Regions from separate parts of the Erwinia sp. CGal63 genome, predicted to be linked through region 1. Evidence: predicted binding sites of a transcription regulator. Region 1 holds the regulator's gene; the other holds the start of a gene.
The links. Region 1 encodes PhoB, which activates phosphate uptake and scavenging genes when phosphate is short. Its sites were predicted from a motif close to CTGTCATAAAACTGNCNNAT; they were not measured.

Region 1 (9,073 bases):
CGTCAATACCGCCACCTACGCGCGCCAGCGCGATAACGGTGATCACCGGAAGGCCCACGGCGGTTAGCAGAAAGCCGAGCGCCGCAATCCAGACGTGTTCTCCGGACTGAATGCCTACCATTGGCGGGAAAATAATATTACCGGCGCCCACGAACAGCGCGAAAGTCATAAAGCCCAGCGCGAGGATGTCTTTAGAAGTTAAACGATTAGTCATAAGGCCCGTACTGATGTTGAGTAAAGTCGTGATGTTGGCTCTTTTTCCCGGCACGCATGCAAACCTTTTTTCTTCCTGCTGCGGCTATTTTACTGCCCGGCTGGAATACTGGTGCGATTGCGCTGTTTATGATCTTTTTTACAGGGAAATAAAGTAAAAACGGCGCTAAGTAAATCGTTTATAGCGGTGAAAGGCAATACGGGATCGAGAAAGCAGAGTGATATAGCGTAAAAATCGGCACAGGCAGATGATAGCTTCAGATTACAGGCGAGATGCATTACATGATTTGTATTTTTTTTGCGCTTAGTGGCGTTATTTTCTGTTCAATTTTTCCGCAAGATGTACAAAAGGCGCGTATCGCCGCGCCCTTTGCATAAGCTAATCGTATTACCAGACCTGCTTAGCGATATCGACAACCAGGCGCAGTTTGGCCCACTGCTGCGCGTCCGTCAGGCTGTTGCCCTCTTCCGTGGAGGCAAAACCACACTGTGGGCTAAGGCAGATTTGATCCAGGCTAACGAACTGCGCCGCTTCCGCGATGCGTTTTTTCACCGTTTCCGGATCTTCCAGCTCGCCGGTTTTGGTCGTCACCAGGCCCAGCACCACCTGCTGCTTGCCAGGCTTGATAAAGCGCAGCGGCTCGAATCCGCCGGAACGCTCGTTGTCATACTCCAGGAAAAAGGCGTCGATTTTCACGGTGCCGAACAGAATTTCCGCTACCGGCTCGTAACCGCCTTCTGAAATCCAGGTAGAGCGGAAGTTGCCGCGGCAAACATGCAGGCCGACGGTCATATCTTCCGGCTTGCCTTCCAGCGCTTTGTTCAGCACCTGAGCGTAGATGTTCGCCAGCTCTTCCGGGTCGTCGCCGCGCTCGCGAATTTGGCGCTTCTGATCTTCCGAGCACAGATAGGCCCATACCGTATCGTCCAGCTGCAGATAGCGGCAGCCAGCGTCGTAAAAACCTTTAATCGCGTCGCGGTAAGTCAGCGCCAGATCGTGAAAATAGTCTTTCAGATCCGGATAGACCGTTTCGTCGATAACCTTACGGCCGCCGCGAAAGTGCAGCACGCTTGGGCTGGGGATCGTCATTTTAGGGATAGCGTCGCCGCTGACGCTTTGCAGGAAACGGAAATCCTCCAGCATTGGATGATTGCCGAAACCCAGCTTGCCGGTGACTTTCACGCCGCGGGCTTTGGTCTGTACGCCGTTAAACTGGATGCCCTGCTCCGCTTCATAGCGCTCCACGCCTTGCAGACCGTCGAAGAAATCGAAGTGCCACCACGCGCGGCGAAACTCGCCGTCGGTAACCACTTTCAGGCCGCTGGCGCGCTGCTGTTCCACTACGTCACGGATAGCTTCGTCTTCAATCTGACGCAGCGCGGCGGCATCGATTTCACCTGCCTGAAACTGCTCACGAGCCTGTTTGATAACGACGGGACGCAGAAAACTGCCGACAACTTCGGCGCGGTATTGGGCTGAATCTCTTTGCATGATCGGTCACTCCTGGCCGGCGCAACGGCGCATAATTTCTTAGTGAAATAGTTACTGTTTGCCACTCAGGACATCTGGATGGCTAAACGTCTGAAGTCAAGAATGTCATGAGAAAGATTCAGCGGCAAACGAGGAAATTTCATCACACATGAAAAAAATTCAAGTTGAGGATTTGGCATAAAACGTGCGACGGAATCAGCGCAGGTAACCGTAGTAAAAAAGAAGAAGCAGTTTTCAGCAGCGCGCCTGGGACGCTACAGTGCGGCGCCCGGCGGTAACAGAGCGCGCGCGGCCCTGGATTACGCCTTACAGCCTGCCGAAGCCATGATGCCGCTGCTGCATACGGTTGAAATTGCGCTATGAAATGCTCAGGCCGGGCCGTTTGCCCTACTCATTCACCATCATCCTGGCCTTTTCCAGCTGCGCATCCGACAGTGGCAGATAGCCCGCCTGCGTCACCAGCGCCTGGCCCTGCGGCGACAGCGCCTGCCGTAAAAAAGCTCTGGTCAGCGGCTCCAGCGGCTGGCCTGGCGCCCTGTTCACATAAATATAAAGCGGTCGCGCATAGGGATAGCTGCCGCTGCGGATGTTTGCCACCGAAGGCGCGATCCAGTCAGTGCCGTCGCGGGAAACCGGCAGCGTTTTTACGCCGGTCATATGCACGCCCATGCTGGCGTAGCCGATACCGTTCAGCGTGCTCGCTACTGCCTGGATAACCGCGGCGGAACCGGGATACTCGCTTACGTCACTGCGGAAATCCCCGTTGCACAGCGCCTGCTGACGGAAAAAGCCCCAGGTGCCGGAAGCGGAGTTACGGCCAAAGCGCTGGATGGGTCGCCGCGCCCATTCGCCCTGCGTTAGCTGAAGATCGCCCCAGCTGCGCACGGTAAAAGGCGCGCCGCAGCGGCGGGTAACGGAAAAAATGGCATCCAGCTGGCGGGCATCTACGCCCTGCAGCGGATTATCCTGATTGACCACCACCACCAGCGCGTCCATCGCCACCGGTACGGCCAGCGGCGCATAGCCGTAGCGATTTTCAAACAGCTGGCGCTCCACCGCCTGCATCGGCCGACTCATCGCGCCCAGCTGCGCCGCGCCCGCCGCCAGCGCGGTAGGCGCCGTTGAGGAACCGGAAGCCTGAATTTGCACGTTGACGCCGGGATAAAGGCGATTAAAGCTTTCGCCCCACAGCGTCATTAATGTGCCGAGCGTATCCGAGCCTACGCTGCTGAGGTTGCCAGCCAGCATAGTTTCGCTTGCACCAGCCGAGCTGCACAGCAGCATCAGCGCAACAAACCACTTTTTCATTTTTCTCGTCCGCCTGCTCAGTGAACCGCATTCTGAGCCAGTTCACCGCTGACAATCAACCTTGCAGGCAGCGAGAAGCCGAAACAGGTCTCTTTTCCCGGCTGGCTGGTTATCTCCAGGCGCGTATTATGATGGCCGAGCGCATGTTTAACGATAGCCAGTCCCAGGCCGCTGCCGCCGGTTTGCCGCGAGCGCGCCTTATCAACGCGATAAAAGCGCTCGGTCAGACGAGGAATATGTTCTGCGGCGATGCCTGGCCCGTTATCACAAACTTTAAATTGCGCGCCATGCGCCGTTTTTTTCCAGCTGATATCAATACGCGTGCCTTCCGGCGTATGGTTGACCGCGTTGTAAACCAGGTTGGAAATGGCGCTGCGCAGCTGTTCGTCGTTGCCGAATACCCGTAGCTGCGGATCGGCGGAAAAATGGATCTGGTGGCGACCCTGGCTGAGCGTTTCCGCCTCGCGCTGCAGCAGCCGCAGCATCAGCGGCACATCGACTTTTTCCTGCAGATCCAGCGCCGGAGCAGCCTCGATTCGCGACAGCGTCAGCAGCTGTTTCACCAGCGCGTCCATTCGTCGGGTTTGCTCCTGCATGGTGTGCAACGCCTTATCGCGCGACGGCCCTTCCAGCACCGCGTCGCTCATCATCTCCAGATAACCCTGCAGCACCGTAAGCGGCGTGCGCAATTCATGACTGACGTTGGCGAAAAAGTTGCGTCGCGCGCCTTCCAGCTGATGCATTTGGGTTACGTCGCGCGCCACCAGCAGCCACTGGCCTTCGCTATAGGGCATCACGCGGAACTCAAGGTGACGATGGCTGTTCAGCACCAGCGTCAGCGGTCGTGAGAAGTCACGCTGGCGCAGGTAAAGGGTAAACTCGGGATAGCGCAGCAGGTTAAGGATATTTTGACCGTTATCTTCCGGCCAGCGCAGCCCCAACATTTGCTGCGCCAGGCCGTTGCACCAGAAAATCGTGCCCTCTTCGGTGGTCAGTACCACCGCGTCCGGCAGCGACTCCGCGCCGCTGCGAAACCTTTTAATCAGATGTCCCAACTCGCGACGGCGGCGACGGTTGCGCGCCTGCATTTGATACAGGCCATAAAACAGCGGTTCCCAGCTGCCGCGCCCGGTCGGCGGCGTGATGCTGCGGTCGATCCACAGCCAGTGAGAGAGGCGAAGCAGGTTGGTAAAATGCCAGCCCAGTATGGCCAGCGTGGCCAGCAGCAGCCACCAGGGCAGCCCGCCGACCAGCAGTCCAAGGATCAGCGCTGGTAAACAGGCGAGCAGCAGCTCAAGCAGCAATCTCTTCCAGGAGAGGCGTTCCAGCACAATGAAAACTCCAGTGGGGACAATCAGTAACGCGCAGAGAAACGGTAGCCTGTTCCGCGAACTGTCTGCACCATACGATCGTGTCCGGTCAGTTCAAGTGCCTTACGCAGACGGCGAATATGCACGTCCACAGTACGATCTTCCACGTAGACGTTAGTGCCCCAGACGTGATTAAGCAACTGCTCGCGGCTGTAGACGCGCTCGGGATGCGTCATAAAGAAGTGCAGCAGCTTATATTCTGTTGGCCCCATCTCCAGCGGCTGTGTCTCGGACATCACGCGGTGCGAAGAGGGATCCAGGCTCAGTCCCTGAATTTCGATGACTTCTTCCACCGCCATCGGCGATATACGGCGCATTACCGCTTTAATCCGCGCCACCAGCTCTTTGGGTGAGAAAGGCTTGATAATATAGTCGTCGGCGCCGACTTCCAGCCCGCGCACGCGGTCTTCTTCTTCGCCGCGCGCGGTCAGCATCATCACCGGAATATCGCGGGTCATCGCCTCGCGCTTCAGATGACGGATAAACTGGATACCCGTGCCGCCAGGCAGCATCCAGTCCAGCAGGATCAGATCCGGCCAGGGTTCGATCAGCAGATTAATGGCGCTGTCATAATCTTCCGCTTCTATCGGCTGATAGTCATTTTGTTCCAGCACAAAACACAACATCTCACGAATTGGGGCTTCATCTTCGACTACCAGAATGCGCTTAGCCATTATTGCTCCTGCGTCTGTGACGGAATGTCACCGGATATGCGGCGCCATTATGCGTCAGATTTATGACACTTTTATGAAAAAATCCAGCCGCTATTCATCAGTTTTATAACACTTTTCAGCAGGATGAAAATGCGTTGCTGAGGTTTTTTGGCCAGCCGTTTATAATCGGCGTCTCGCTTACCTGACACAGAAGGGACGCTATGCGACTTATTCACACCGCCGACTGGCATCTCGGCCAGTTTTTTTACACCAAAAGCCGTGCGCCGGAACATGAAGCTTTTCTGACGTGGCTGGTCGCGCAGGTGGAGCAGCATCAGGTCGATGCCGTGGTCGTCGCCGGCGACATCTTTGATACCGGTTCGCCGCCCAGCTATGCGCGCGAGCTTTACAACCGCTTTGTGGTCAGACTGCAGCAGACCGGCTGCCAGCTGATTATTCTGGCGGGCAATCACGACTCCGTGGCCATGCTGAACGAATCCCGCGAGCTGCTCGCCTGCCTGAACACGCGGGTTATCGCCGCCGCCAGCGAAGATCCGGCCGATCAGGTGCTGCTGCTGAATCGTCGCGACGGCGAGCCCGGCGCGCTGCTTTGCGCCATCCCTTTTCTGCGTCCGCGCGACATTACGCTAAGCAAAGCGGGACAGTCGGGACGAGAGAAACAGCAGACGCTGCTGGAAGCGATTACTCACCACTATCAGCGCAGCTATGCGGCGGCGGTTGAGAGGCGCGACGAGCTGGGCCTGCCGCTGCCCATTATCGCCACCGGCCATTTGACTACGATGGGCGTCACCAAAAGCGACGCCGTGCGCGATATCTATATCGGCACGCTGGACGCCTTTCCCGCTCAGGCCTTTCCGCCCGCGGACTATATCGCGCTGGGCCATATTCATCGCGCGCAGCGCATCGCCGACACGGATTATATCCGCTACAGCGGCTCGCCCATACCGCTCAGCTTTGACGAGCTGGGCCGGGAAAAAAGCGTCTTCCTGGTGGATTTCGCTGACGGCAAGCTAAGCGCGGTGACGCCGCTGACGGTGCCGCTTTTTCAGCCGATGCAGATGATCAAAGGCTCGCTGCAGGAGATAGAGCGACAGCTCGGCGCGATTGAACCGCCGCAAACGGGCCAGAAAGTCTGGCTGGATATTGAAATCGTCACGCAAACCTGGCTGAACGATCTCCAGCGGCATATTCAGGAGCTGGCTGAAACTCTGCCGGTAGAAGTGGTGCTGCTGCGCCGCAGCCGCGAACAGCGCGAAAACATCCTCAGCCGGCAGAACAAGGAAACCCTTAGCGAGCTGAGCGTGGAAGAGGTGTTTCAGCGACGCCTCGCCGCCGAACAGGAGGATCCGGCCCGTATTGAGCGCGCCACGCTGCTGTTCAGACAGACGCTGGCGGAAATGGACGAGGAGCCGTCATGAAAATCCTGACCTTAAGATTCAAGAACCTCAACTCGCTGAAAGGCGAATGGAAAATCGACTTTACCGCCGAACCTTTCGCCAGCAATGGGCTGTTCGCCATTACCGGTCCGACCGGCGCCGGGAAAACCACGCTGCTCGACGCCATTTGCCTGGCGCTCTATCACGAAACGTCGCGGCTGGGGAAACTGTCGCAGACGCAAAACGATCTGATGACGCGCGATACCGCCGAATGCCTCGCGGAAGTGGAGTTCGAAGTCAAAGGCGTAGCCTGGCGAGCGTTCTGGAGCCAGAATCGCGCACGCGGCGCGGTAGACGGCAACCTGCAGGCGCCGCGCGTCGAGCTGGCGCGCTGTGAGGACAATAAAATTGTCGCTGACAAGGTCAAAGACAAACTGGAGATGCTGACCGAGCTGACCGGTCTGGATTTCGATCGCTTTACCAAATCAATGATGCTCTCGCAGGGGCAGTTCGCCGCGTTTCTGAACGCCGATGCCAACAGCCGCGCCGGGCTGCTGGAAGAGCTGACCGGCACAGAGATATACGGTCGCCTCTCCGCCAGCGTTTTCGAGCGGCATAAAAACGCCCGCAACGCGCTGGAGAACCTGCGGGCGCAGGCAAGCGGCATGGCGCTGCTGGACGATGAGAAAATTCAACAGCTTACTTTGCTGTCGGAACAGCTGCTGACAGAGGAGCAGGCGCTTACTTCGCAATTACAGCATCAGCAGCAGCTGCTGCAGTGGCAGCAGCACTATCAGGCGGCGCTACAGGCAAAAGAAGCCGCGACGGCAGAGCAGCAGCAGGCGGAAACGGCCTGGCAGGCGGCGCTGCCGCAGCTGAGCCTGCTGCAACAGGCCGAACCGGCGGAAAAGCTGCGCCCGCAATGGCTGTCGCGTAATCAGCATCATCAGGATCGGCAAAAAACAGCGGAGCAGCAGCAGCAAATCAGCACGCAGCGCCAGCAGATTCAGCATCAGCTGGACGAGCTGGCCGACGAGCTGAAAAAGGCGGAAGCGGCGCGACAGCAGCATGAAGACGATCGGCAGCGGCAGGAGACGCTGATCGCCGAACAGCTGCTGCCGCTGGATAGCCGTATCGCCACGCTGGCGCAGCAGAGCCAGACGCTGGAAAAAGAAGTAAGTGATTACAAACTCTATCTGCATGGACGCCGCGCCGCGCTGCAACAGGCGCAACAGCAGCATCAGGAAACCCTTGCCCGCCAGCAGGAGCAGCAGCGCTGGCAGCAGCAGCATGAGCACTATGCCCGCTGGGGCGAATCGCTGCCGCTCTGGCGTGCGCGCTTTGAGCAGCTGCAGCAGAGCGAACAGGCGCTGACGGCGCAGCAGAAGCGGCTGGATGAAGAGCAGCAAACCGTCAGTCGTTTACAGCAGCAGATTGCACAGGCGGAACAGCAGGCGAAGCCGAAGCGGCAGCAGCTTGAAGCGCAGCAAAAGCAGGTAGCGGAAGCCGAAGCGGCGCTGGCGCAGCAGCAAAAGCAGCATACCGAAGAGCAGCTGCAGGCCACGCTCGCCATACTGCAGCAGCAGCGGCCGCAGCGGCAGAGCCTGGCGCTGATCGCTTCGCAGTGGCCGGCGCTGACGCAGCGCAGCCAGCGGCGACAGAGCGAACTTAAGACGCTGCAACAGCAGCTGCAGCAGGCGCAAACCGAGCTGCAGCACCTGCGCAACGGTTATAAAGAGAAGCGGCAGCATCAGCAGGATCTGGAAAAACGCTGTGAGCTTGAGCAGCGCATTGCCGATCTGGAGCAGTATCGTGCCCGCCTGGAGCCGGAACAGCCCTGCCCGCTGTGCGGCTCCTGTCAGCATCCTGCCGTAGCCGACTACCAGGCGCTGAATCTCTCTGAAAACCAGCAGCGCCTGGCCGCGTTAAAGCTGGAGGTCGAGCAGCTGAAAGACAGCGGTACGGCCAGAAGCGAGCAGGTAAAGAACCTGCAGGCGCAGGCGGAAAAGCTCCAGCGCGAGCTGGCAGAAAGTGAAAGCGAAGCCGCGAATTTACGCGCGCAGTGGCAAACGACGGCGCAGGCGCTGAAGCTTGACTCTTCTCCCGATGAACTGCAGCAGGCTAACGCCTGGCTGGCGGAGCAGGATCGTCAGGAGAGCGAGCTGCAGACGCAGCTGCTGGCTTTACAGCAGCGTACGCGCCAGCTGCAGCAGCATAAGGATCGCCTGGCAGAACTGCAAAAATCGCTAAGCGACATCGCGCAGCAGCAGGAGCTGGCAGGTCAGCAACTGCTTACTTCTGTCAGGGCGCAGCAGGAGCAGGAACAGGCGCTCGCCCGGCAGCAGCAGGAAGCCCGGCAGCAGCGGGAAACGCTGCGCGCCTCGCTGACCGGGCTGGCGCTGACGTTGCCGTCGGCGGAAGAAACCGACGCCTGGCTGACGGCGCGGCAGAAAGAGTGGGAAACCTGGAGCAAAACGGCGCAGACGCTGAGTGAAACGGCTTCGCAGTTGACCGCGCTGGCCGCGCAGCAGCAGACGCTGCAGGAAGAGATAGTGCGCGAGCAGGCGCAGCTTGCGCAGCGCGAAGAGCGTGGCAAAACCGCGCAGCAGGAGCTGGCCGCATTGCGCGAACAGCGGCGGC
Region 2 (9,073 bases), on a different contig from region 1:
GGAACATACCGGAACAAACAGGCAGAAGACAAGTTAATGGCATACGCCATAACGTCAGGAAAACAACTATGTGTGGAATTGTAGGTGCAGTAGCGCAGCGTGATATCGCAGAAATCCTGTTGGAGGGATTACGTCGCCTGGAGTATCGGGGCTATGACTCCGCCGGCCTGGCCGTGGTGACCGCCGAAGGGCAGATCACTCGTCTTCGCCGCGTAGGCAAAGTGCAAAAGCTGGCGGAAGCGGCGGAAACCACGTCGCTGACCGGCGGCACCGGTATCGCGCACACTCGCTGGGCAACGCACGGCGAGCCGTCGGAAGCCAATGCGCATCCTCATATCTCAGAACATATCGTTATCGTGCATAACGGCATTATTGAAAACCACGAGCCGCTGCGCGAGCGGCTGAAGTCGCTGGGCTACCGCTTTGCTTCCGAAACGGACACGGAAGTGGTCGCGCACCTGGTGCACTGGGAGCAGAAGCAGAGCGGCGGTTCGCTGCGCGAAGTCGTACAGCGCGTTATTCCGCAGCTGCGCGGCGCTTACGGCATGGTGATCATGGACAGCCGCGATCCGTCCGTGCTGGTGGCGGCCCGTTCCGGCAGTCCGCTGGTGATTGGCCGCGGCGTGGGCGAGAACTTTATCGCCTCTGACCAGCTGGCGCTGCTGCCGGTCACGCGTCGCTTTATCTATCTGGAAGAGGGCGATATCGCGGAGATTAGCCGTCGCGACGTCGTTATTTTCGATGCGCTGGGCGAACGCGTGCAGCGTGGCGAAATCGAATCCAGCGTGCAGTACGACGCAGGCGATAAAGGCGTTTACCGCCACTATATGCAGAAAGAGATTTATGAACAGCCGCAGGCGATCAAAAACACCCTGAGCGGGCGTTTCAGCCACGGCGAAGTCGATCTCTCCGAGCTTGGCCCGCACGCCAATGAGCTGCTGGCACAGGTCGAACATATTCAGATTGTCGCCTGCGGTACCTCTTACAACTCCGGCATGGTATCGCGCTACTGGTTTGAAGCGCTGGCCAACGTGCCGTGCGACGTGGAGATCGCTTCCGAGTTCCGCTACCGCAAATCGGCGGTGCGCAAAAACAGCCTGATGATCACGCTGTCGCAGTCTGGCGAAACGGCGGATACGCTGGCGGCGCTGCGCCTGTCGAAAGAGCTGGGCTATCTTGGTTCGCTGGCGATCTGCAACGTGGCCGGCTCTTCGCTGGTACGCGAATCCAGCCTGGCGCTGATGACCAAAGCCGGCACGGAAATCGGCGTGGCTTCCACGAAAGCTTTCACCACGCAGCTGACCGTGCTGCTGATGCTGGTGGCTAAAATTGGCCGCCTGAAAGGGATGGATGCGCAGATCGAGCACGATATCGTCCACGGTCTACAGGCGCTGCCAAGCCGCATCGAGCAAATGCTGTCGCAGGACAAGCAGATTGAAGCGCTGGCGGAAGAGTTCTCCGACAAGCATCATGCGCTGTTCCTGGGCCGAGGCGATCAGTATCCGATTGCGATGGAGGGCGCGCTGAAGCTGAAGGAGATCTCCTATATCCACGCCGAAGCCTACGCGGCGGGCGAGCTGAAGCACGGCCCGCTGGCGCTGATCGATGCCGATATGCCGGTTATCGTGGTTGCGCCCAACAACGAGCTGCTGGAGAAGCTGAAGTCGAACATTGAAGAGGTTCGCGCTCGCGGCGGGCTGCTCTATGTGTTCGCCGATCGGGACGCCGGCTTTGTGGACAGCGAAGGGATGCGCATTATCCCGCTGCCGCACGTGGAAGAGATTATCGCGCCGATCTTCTATACCGTGCCGCTGCAGCTGCTCTCCTATCACGTCGCGCTGATTAAAGGCACCGACGTCGATCAGCCGCGCAACCTGGCGAAATCGGTTACGGTAGAGTAATTGACCAACGCGCTAACCAGTATGGTTAGCGCGTTATCTTTTGCTGTAATTTGTGGCGGCCAGTGGCAAGGTTGTTTCTTCACGCAAAGTACAATCCTAATCGAACCGGACTTTTATAATATCGCCATCCTGGCCCAAGCGATAATTATCGCCATCGTACGCGTTGAAAGTGATACCAAAATTTCTGCTTTTATCTACGGAAAAAACAGCCTCCTTTTCGATACAGTTGACTTTAGTTTTCATATCGTCAAAACAGAGCCGGTCATACTTTCCCTCTTCTTTATAACCCTCACCGAAATCCCAAAAGATAATGGTAAAGTAACCAGACGATGAGGGTTTAGGGATATCATATTTTTCTTTCAGCCTGTCTTTGTTTTTCAGCCACCAGTTTATTTTCCCCTTATCTGTTAGTGGAAAATTTCTGACTAAAACATTGCTGTGATTATCATTATCATGAACGGCAATAATTTCTACCGGACGCAGCGATAACCAAAGCCAGTAACCAGACAATACGCAGCCAGCCAGAAAGAGCAGAAAGATGGCTTTCCTGTTTTTCATTTTCGTTTTCCTGTCATTTCTACGGTGGCTTCCATATTGGTCAGGGCCTGAAGCCAAACTGATTGTATCGCTGTAGCACAAACCAGATGCGGAAAAAGCGGAACTGATTGAACCTGAATTTTGAAATATCGTCAACGTCAAGGCCAAAGTGATCCTGAACTTTGTAATGTACTACCGCCCGATAATGGTCATTGTCAACCTGCAGCGATTTTAGCGTAATGTGCGTAGCCCAGGTATCGTGGACTGTTATACCCATGCCGTTAAAATTGTCCTGGAAGCGGTCAAATTTAGGGAGCTTTCCTTCAAGGATAGTTTTTCGTAACTCATCTTTATCCTTTGCCGGGTAATGCTTACCTTCCCAGTCAATATATTTTCCAATAGTCTCACTTAACCGTAAACGAGTGCTGTTTGGCGTGTTATCGGACAAAATATGATCCTTCAGCGCCCTGTCCAGGCTCATACTGCTGAAGGGTGAACCGTTGCCATGCTGCATGTGGGTAATCATCTCTTCGATCAGATGACGATAAGGCCCGTATACCGAGAACAGGGAGGAGAGCTGGCGGAATTCATCAAACAGAATCGCAGCGCACTGCTGGCGGGTAATCTTCCTGCCTTCACCACGGGAGCCGTAAAACATAGACTGTGGCTGATTAAACGGCGTGATTTTCGTCAGGGTATAAGGATTAGCTCTGGTGGAAACATCCACCAGACCATAATGGGATTTTAGCTGTGCTTCGGTCAGGTCTCCGCAACGCATATCACTGGCGCTGTCGTCGTCCATTCTCTTTTGGGTTTTAAACAGGGTGCAGGGAAATTGTAGTTTGGCCATTGCAACACTCTCCTTGTGTTATCGTCCGATGCAATCCTTACAAAGGATACGTGATAAAAGGTCGGAGAGAAAACGCTGCGCGGCTCCTCTGCCTGAATTCGGATTTCCGGCCGCTTCAGCGAGAAAGAGTAGCGTATGCCCTGGCCTGTAGCTGACGACAACATGCTCCAGTCGATTACCTTATTCGACAGCTGGTTCACCCGCCAGCAATCTGCCGCGGCGCTATGTTGTATTTAATCGTTTTCCTGGCGTATAGCAGCCGCGCAACCTGGCGAAATCGGTCACGGTAGAGTAATTGACCAACGCGCTAACCAGTATGGTTAGCGCGTTATCTGTTAGCGCGTCTGGCTTTTCACTTCGTCCAGCGATTTTTTTAGTCCGGCGATTTCTTCTTTAAGGCTCGCGGTCGTTTTCTGCAACAGGTAAATCGCCAACTCTTTTTCTCCTTCGCTTCTCTTCATTTCCTGCACTTCCTGCATTTTTCGATCAAACATGCTTTTTTGTTCATCTATTATTTCCTGCTGCGTAGCTATCTTTTTTTCCAATTCAGAGATTTTTTTAGGTATCTTTTCTAATTCACTAACTTTGAACGCTGGATAAAATTCTGGATTCGTAGCTCGGTTAATAGCTATTAAATAATCATCGTAAAGATAAGGGTTTCCTTTATACCGTGGGTTTTCATCTGCTGCTATAGCCGACCCGCCAAAGGTTAATAACAGTACACCGGCTATCGTCTTTGCTCTGTTGTTCATAAAAAATTCCCTTAATTAATATATCCTGATTTGTAGTAGATTGGCTGAATCAACCGTCATCGACGGTCATGCCGTGTTTGATAATAAGCGGCTTATAGCGGCTGAAAATTGAGTAAAAGATGATTTTTCTTCAATGAAAAATGGAGAAAGGTAAAGCTGCGTCTGCGTCCTTCTCCTGGTCGTAAAATCGTCCTTATCTTACCCATCAAACAAAGTGGGTATGTTGAACTTGTCAACGCCTGAAGAACTCTGCGAAAGGGGTCATCTCATAGCGTTCCTTTACAATGAAGCAGATGCTTTTTGACGGCTGCCGTGTGCGGGTAAAGCTGGCCGCTGGTTTGCTTCATTATTTCACACGGGAGAGCGGCGCGGTGCAATGCGATGTCGCTTATGTCGTTGAAAAGAGGCACGTGCTAACGCAACGGGGACGGGCTTCAGGCCAGTTTTTTCTGGAGCCATTGCTTAAAAGATCTCCGTCACAAAACTGTCATATTGCGTACATTTTACTGTCATCAAACTGTCCTATTTTGCCTCCAGCAGCAATCATTATTCATACTAAAACAGTATAAAGACTGACTTTAATCCCCTGGAGGGAATATGACACTGATGCAAAAGACCCTGGCTCGCTGTGTGGCTGTCACCCTGTCGCTGAGCGCGGTTTCCGCTTTCGCTGCCGACAACCTGACCGGCGCAGGCGGGACTTTCCCGGCGCCGGTTTATAACAAATGGGCGGCCGAGTACAACAAAGCAACAGGCGCGCAGATTAACTATCAGGGCATCGGTTCCTCCGGCGGCGTAAAACAGATTATCGCTAAAACTGTCGATTTCGGTGCTTCCGACGCGCCGATGAAAGATGAAGATCTGCAGAAAAATGGCCTGTTCCAGTTTCCAACCGTGATTGGCGGCGTGGTGCTGGCGGTCAATATTCCCGGCGTGAAATCCGGCGAGCTGACGCTGGACGGCAAAACCGTTGGCGACATCTACCTGGGCAACGTGAAAAAGTGGAACGATCCGGCCATCACTAAACTGAACCCTGGCATCAAACTGCCTGATTCCAATATCAACGTGGTGCGCCGCGCTGACGGTTCCGGCACCTCTTTTGTCTTCACCAGCTATCTGGCGAAAGTGAACAGCGACTGGAACAGCAAAATCGGCAAGGGCAATACCGTTAACTGGCCAACCGGTTTGGGCGGCAAGGGTAACGACGGCGTAGCCGCTTTCGTCCAGCGTCTGCCTGGCTCTATCGGCTATGTGGAATACGCCTACGCGAAACAGAACAACCTGGCCTACACCAAACTGCTGGATGCCGACGGCAAAGCCGTAGCGCCGAGCGAGCAGAGCTTTAGCGACGCGGCGAAAGGCGCGGACTGGAGCAAATCCTTCGCCCAGGATCTGACTTACCAGAAAGGCGACAACGCCTGGCCAATCACCTCCACGACTTTCATCCTGATGCATAAAGAGCAGGCTAACGCGGAGAAAGGCGCGGCGGTACTGAAGTTCTTCGACTGGGCCTATAAAAACGGCGACGCCACCACCACCAGCCTGGATTACGCGGCGCTGCCGGATTCCGTGGTGGAGCAGATCCGCGCCGCCTGGAAAACCAACGTGAAAGACAGCTCAGGCAAAGCGCTGTACTAAGCTGAGCAATCGGCTGTGAGTCCCGGGCGGCCATTGTGCCGCCCAACACTTTTACTATCGGGAATTTTATGGCTACAACCAGGCCGACATTCAACGCACCCGGCAAGCAAGGCGACATCATCTTTGGCGCGCTGGTCAAACTGGCGGCGCTGATTGTGCTGTTGCTGCTTGGCGGCATTATTGTCTCGCTTATCTTCTCCTCCTGGCCCAGCATTCAGAAATTCGGTTTCTCTTTTCTGTGGACTAAAACCTGGGATGCGCCCAACGAGCAGTTTGGCGCGCTGGTGCCGATTTACGGCACGCTTGTGACCTCCGTTATCGCCCTGATTATCGCCGTACCGGTAAGCTTCGGCATCGCGCTGTTTCTGACCGAGCTGGCGCCAGGCTGGCTGCGCCGTCCTTTAGGGGTAGCGATCGAACTGCTGGCCGCTATCCCCAGCATCGTTTACGGCATGTGGGGACTCTTTATTTTCGCGCCGCTGTTTGCCACTTACTTCCAGACGCCGCTGGGCGACCTGATGGCGAATATTCCCATCGTCGGCACGCTTTTCTCCGGCCCGGCTTTCGGCATCGGCATTCTGGCCGCCGGGATTATCCTGGCGATTATGATTATTCCCTATATCGCTTCGGTAATGCGCGACGTGTTCGAGCAGACGCCGGTAATGATGAAAGAGTCCGCCTACGGCATCGGCTGTACCACCTGGGAAGTGATCTGGCGCATCGTGCTGCCGTTCACTAAAAACGGCGTGATTGGCGGCATTATGCTGGGACTGGGCCGCGCGCTGGGTGAAACCATGGCGGTGACCTTTATTATCGGCAATACCTACCAGCTGGACAGCGCCTCGCTGTTTATGCCGGGCAACAGCATCACCTCCGCGCTGGCGAACGAGTTCGCCGAGGCCGAGTCGGGCGTGCATACCGCCGCGCTGATGGAGCTGGGTCTGATCCTGTTCGTTATCACCTTTATCGTGCTGGCCTGTTCGAAGCTGATGATCCTGCGCCTGGCGAAAAGTGAAGGAGCGCGCTCATGACCATGATGGCGATGCAGTCTCGCGCGGAGCTGGAAGCTTCCCGCCGCAAAATGCAGGCGTGGCGGCGGATGAAAAACCGCATCGCGCTGGCGCTTTCCCTGATGACGATGGCTTTTGGCCTGTTCTGGCTAATCTGGATCCTGTGGGCGACGATCACCCGCGGCGTCGACGGCATGACGCTGGCGCTGTTTACGGAAAATACGCCGCCGCCGAATACGGCCGGCGGTGGCCTGGCCAACGCCATTATGGGCAGCGGCCTGCTGATTTTCTGGTCGACGATTGTGGGTACGCCGTTGGGCATTCTGGCCGGAATCTATCTGGCGGAATATGGCCGTAAGGGCTGGCTGGCGGAAACTATCCGTTTTATCAACGATATCCTGCTTTCCGCGCCTTCTATCGTGGTCGGCCTGTTCGTCTACACGCTGGTGGTGGCGCAGATGCAGCACTTCTCCGGCCTGGCGGGCGCGGTGGCGCTGGCGCTGCTGCAGATCCCTATCGTGATCCGCACTACCGAGAACATGCTGAAGCTGGTACCGGACAGCCTGCGCGAAGCGGCCTACGCGCTGGGTACGCCGAAGTGGAAGATGATTTCCGCTATAACGCTCAAAGCGTCGGTGTCGGGCATTCTGACCGGCGTGCTGCTGGCGATAGCGCGTATCGCTGGGGAAACGGCGCCGCTGCTGTTTACCTCGCTCTCCAACCAGTTCTGGAGCACCGATATGCTGCAGCCGCTGGCAAACCTGCCGGTGACGATCTTTAAATTCGCCATGAGCCCGTTTGCCGAATGGCAAAGCCTGGCCTGGGCGGGCGTGCTGCTGATTACCCTTTGCGTGCTGATTTTAAATATCCTGGCGCGCGTGATTTTCGCCAAAGGCAAACACTGATCCGACGCGCGGCTACGGCGGCGCGCATAAGCGAGAAAAAGAATGGCTGACAACACTTCCGGCAACATGATTCAGGTTCGCGATTTGAACTTCTACTACGGGAAGTTTCATGCGCTGAAGAACATCAATCTCTCTATTGCCAAAAACCAGGTAACCGCTTTTATCGGCCCGTCGGGCTGCGGCAAATCGACGCTATTGCGCACCTTTAACAAGATGTTTTCGCTCTATCCGGAGCAGCGTGCCGAAGGCGAGATTCTGCTGGATGGCGAAAACATTCTGACCGCCAGCCAGGATATCGCCCTGCTGCGCGCGCGCGTGGGCATGGTGTTCCAGAAGCCGACGCCGTTCCCGATGTCGATTTACGACAACATCGCCTTCGGCGTGCGCTTATTTGAAAAACTTTCCCGTGCCGAGATGGACGAGCGCGTACAATGGGCGCTGACCAAAGCGGCGCTGTGGACGGAAACCAAAGATAAGCTGCATCAGAGCGGTTACAGCCTTTCCGGCGGCCAGCAGCAGCGCCTTTGTATCGCGCGCGGTATTGCGATTCGGCCAGAGGTGCTGCTGTTGGATGAGCCGTGTTCCGCGCTGGACCCGATCTCTACCGGACGCATCGAAGAGCTGATCACCGAGCTGAAGCAGGATTACACCGTGGTGATCGTCACGCATAACATGCAGCAGGCCGCGCGCTGTTCCGACCATACGGCCTTTATGTATCTGGGCGAGCTGATCGAGTTCAGCGATACCGATACGCTGTTTACCAAACCGCACCAAAAACAAACTGAAGACTACATTACCGGCCGCTATGGTTGATTGACTGGAGAAGCGCATGGACAACCTGAATCTGAACAAACATATCTCCGGGCAGTTCAACGCCGAGCTGGAGCACATTCGCACCCAGGTGATGACGATGGGCGGCATGGTGGAGAAGCAGCTGACGGACGCCATCGTCGCGATGCATAACCAGGATGCCGAGCTGGCGCAGCGGGTGATCGACGGCGACCAGAAGGTCAATATGATGGAGGTGTCGATTGACGAGGCGTGCGTGCGCATTATCGCCAAACGTCAGCCGACCGCCAGCGACCTGCGGCTGGTGATGGCGATCATCAAAACCATCTCTGAGCTGGAGCGCATCGGTGACGTGGCGGAAAAAATCAGCCGCACGGCGCTGGAAAAATTCGGCCAGCAGCATCAGTCTTTGCTGGTGAACCTGGAGTCGCTGGGCTATCACACTATCCAGATGCTGCACGACGTGCTGGACGCCTTCGCGCGGATGGATCTGAACGCCGCCATTGAGATCTATCGGGAAGATAAAAAGGTCGATCAGGAGTATGAAGGCATCGTGCGTCAGTTGATGACCTATATGATGGAAGATCCGCGCACCATTCCCAGCGTGCTGACCGCGCTGTTCTGCGCGCGCGCCATCGAACGCATCGGCGACCGCTGCCAGAATATCTGCGAAATCATCTTTTACTTCGTT

Region 2: a site for PhoB is predicted at 4,514-4,533, ahead of pstS (phosphate ABC transporter substrate-binding protein PstS). Genes of this name have one in related genera too.

What each region holds. Positions count from the first base shown of each region.
Region 1 is NZ_JAKUMN010000004.1:346,011-355,083, reverse strand. Features, by position in the region: gene brnQ (branched-chain amino acid transport system II carrier protein) at 1-214, opposite strand, end outside; gene MKZ79_RS15100 (cobalamin-independent methionine synthase II family protein) at 602-1,705, opposite strand; gene MKZ79_RS15095 (PstS family phosphate ABC transporter substrate-binding protein) at 2,093-3,013, opposite strand; gene phoR (phosphate regulon sensor histidine kinase PhoR) at 3,031-4,344, opposite strand; gene phoB (phosphate response regulator transcription factor PhoB) at 4,368-5,057, opposite strand; gene sbcD (exonuclease subunit SbcD) at 5,258-6,475, shown strand; gene MKZ79_RS15075 (SbcC/MukB-like Walker B domain-containing protein) at 6,472-9,073, shown strand, end outside.
Region 2 is NZ_JAKUMN010000005.1:299,271-308,343, reverse strand. Features, by position in the region: gene glmS (glutamine--fructose-6-phosphate transaminase (isomerizing)) at 69-1,901, shown strand; gene MKZ79_RS16595 (DUF943 family protein) at 1,998-2,459, opposite strand; partial or broken gene MKZ79_RS16590 (YPO3983 family protein) at 2,456-3,288, opposite strand; gene MKZ79_RS16585 (hypothetical protein) at 3,624-4,040, opposite strand; gene pstS (phosphate ABC transporter substrate-binding protein PstS) at 4,638-5,678, shown strand; gene pstC (phosphate ABC transporter permease PstC) at 5,747-6,709, shown strand; gene pstA (phosphate ABC transporter permease PstA) at 6,706-7,593, shown strand; gene pstB (phosphate ABC transporter ATP-binding protein PstB) at 7,636-8,406, shown strand; gene phoU (phosphate signaling complex protein PhoU) at 8,423-9,073, shown strand, end outside.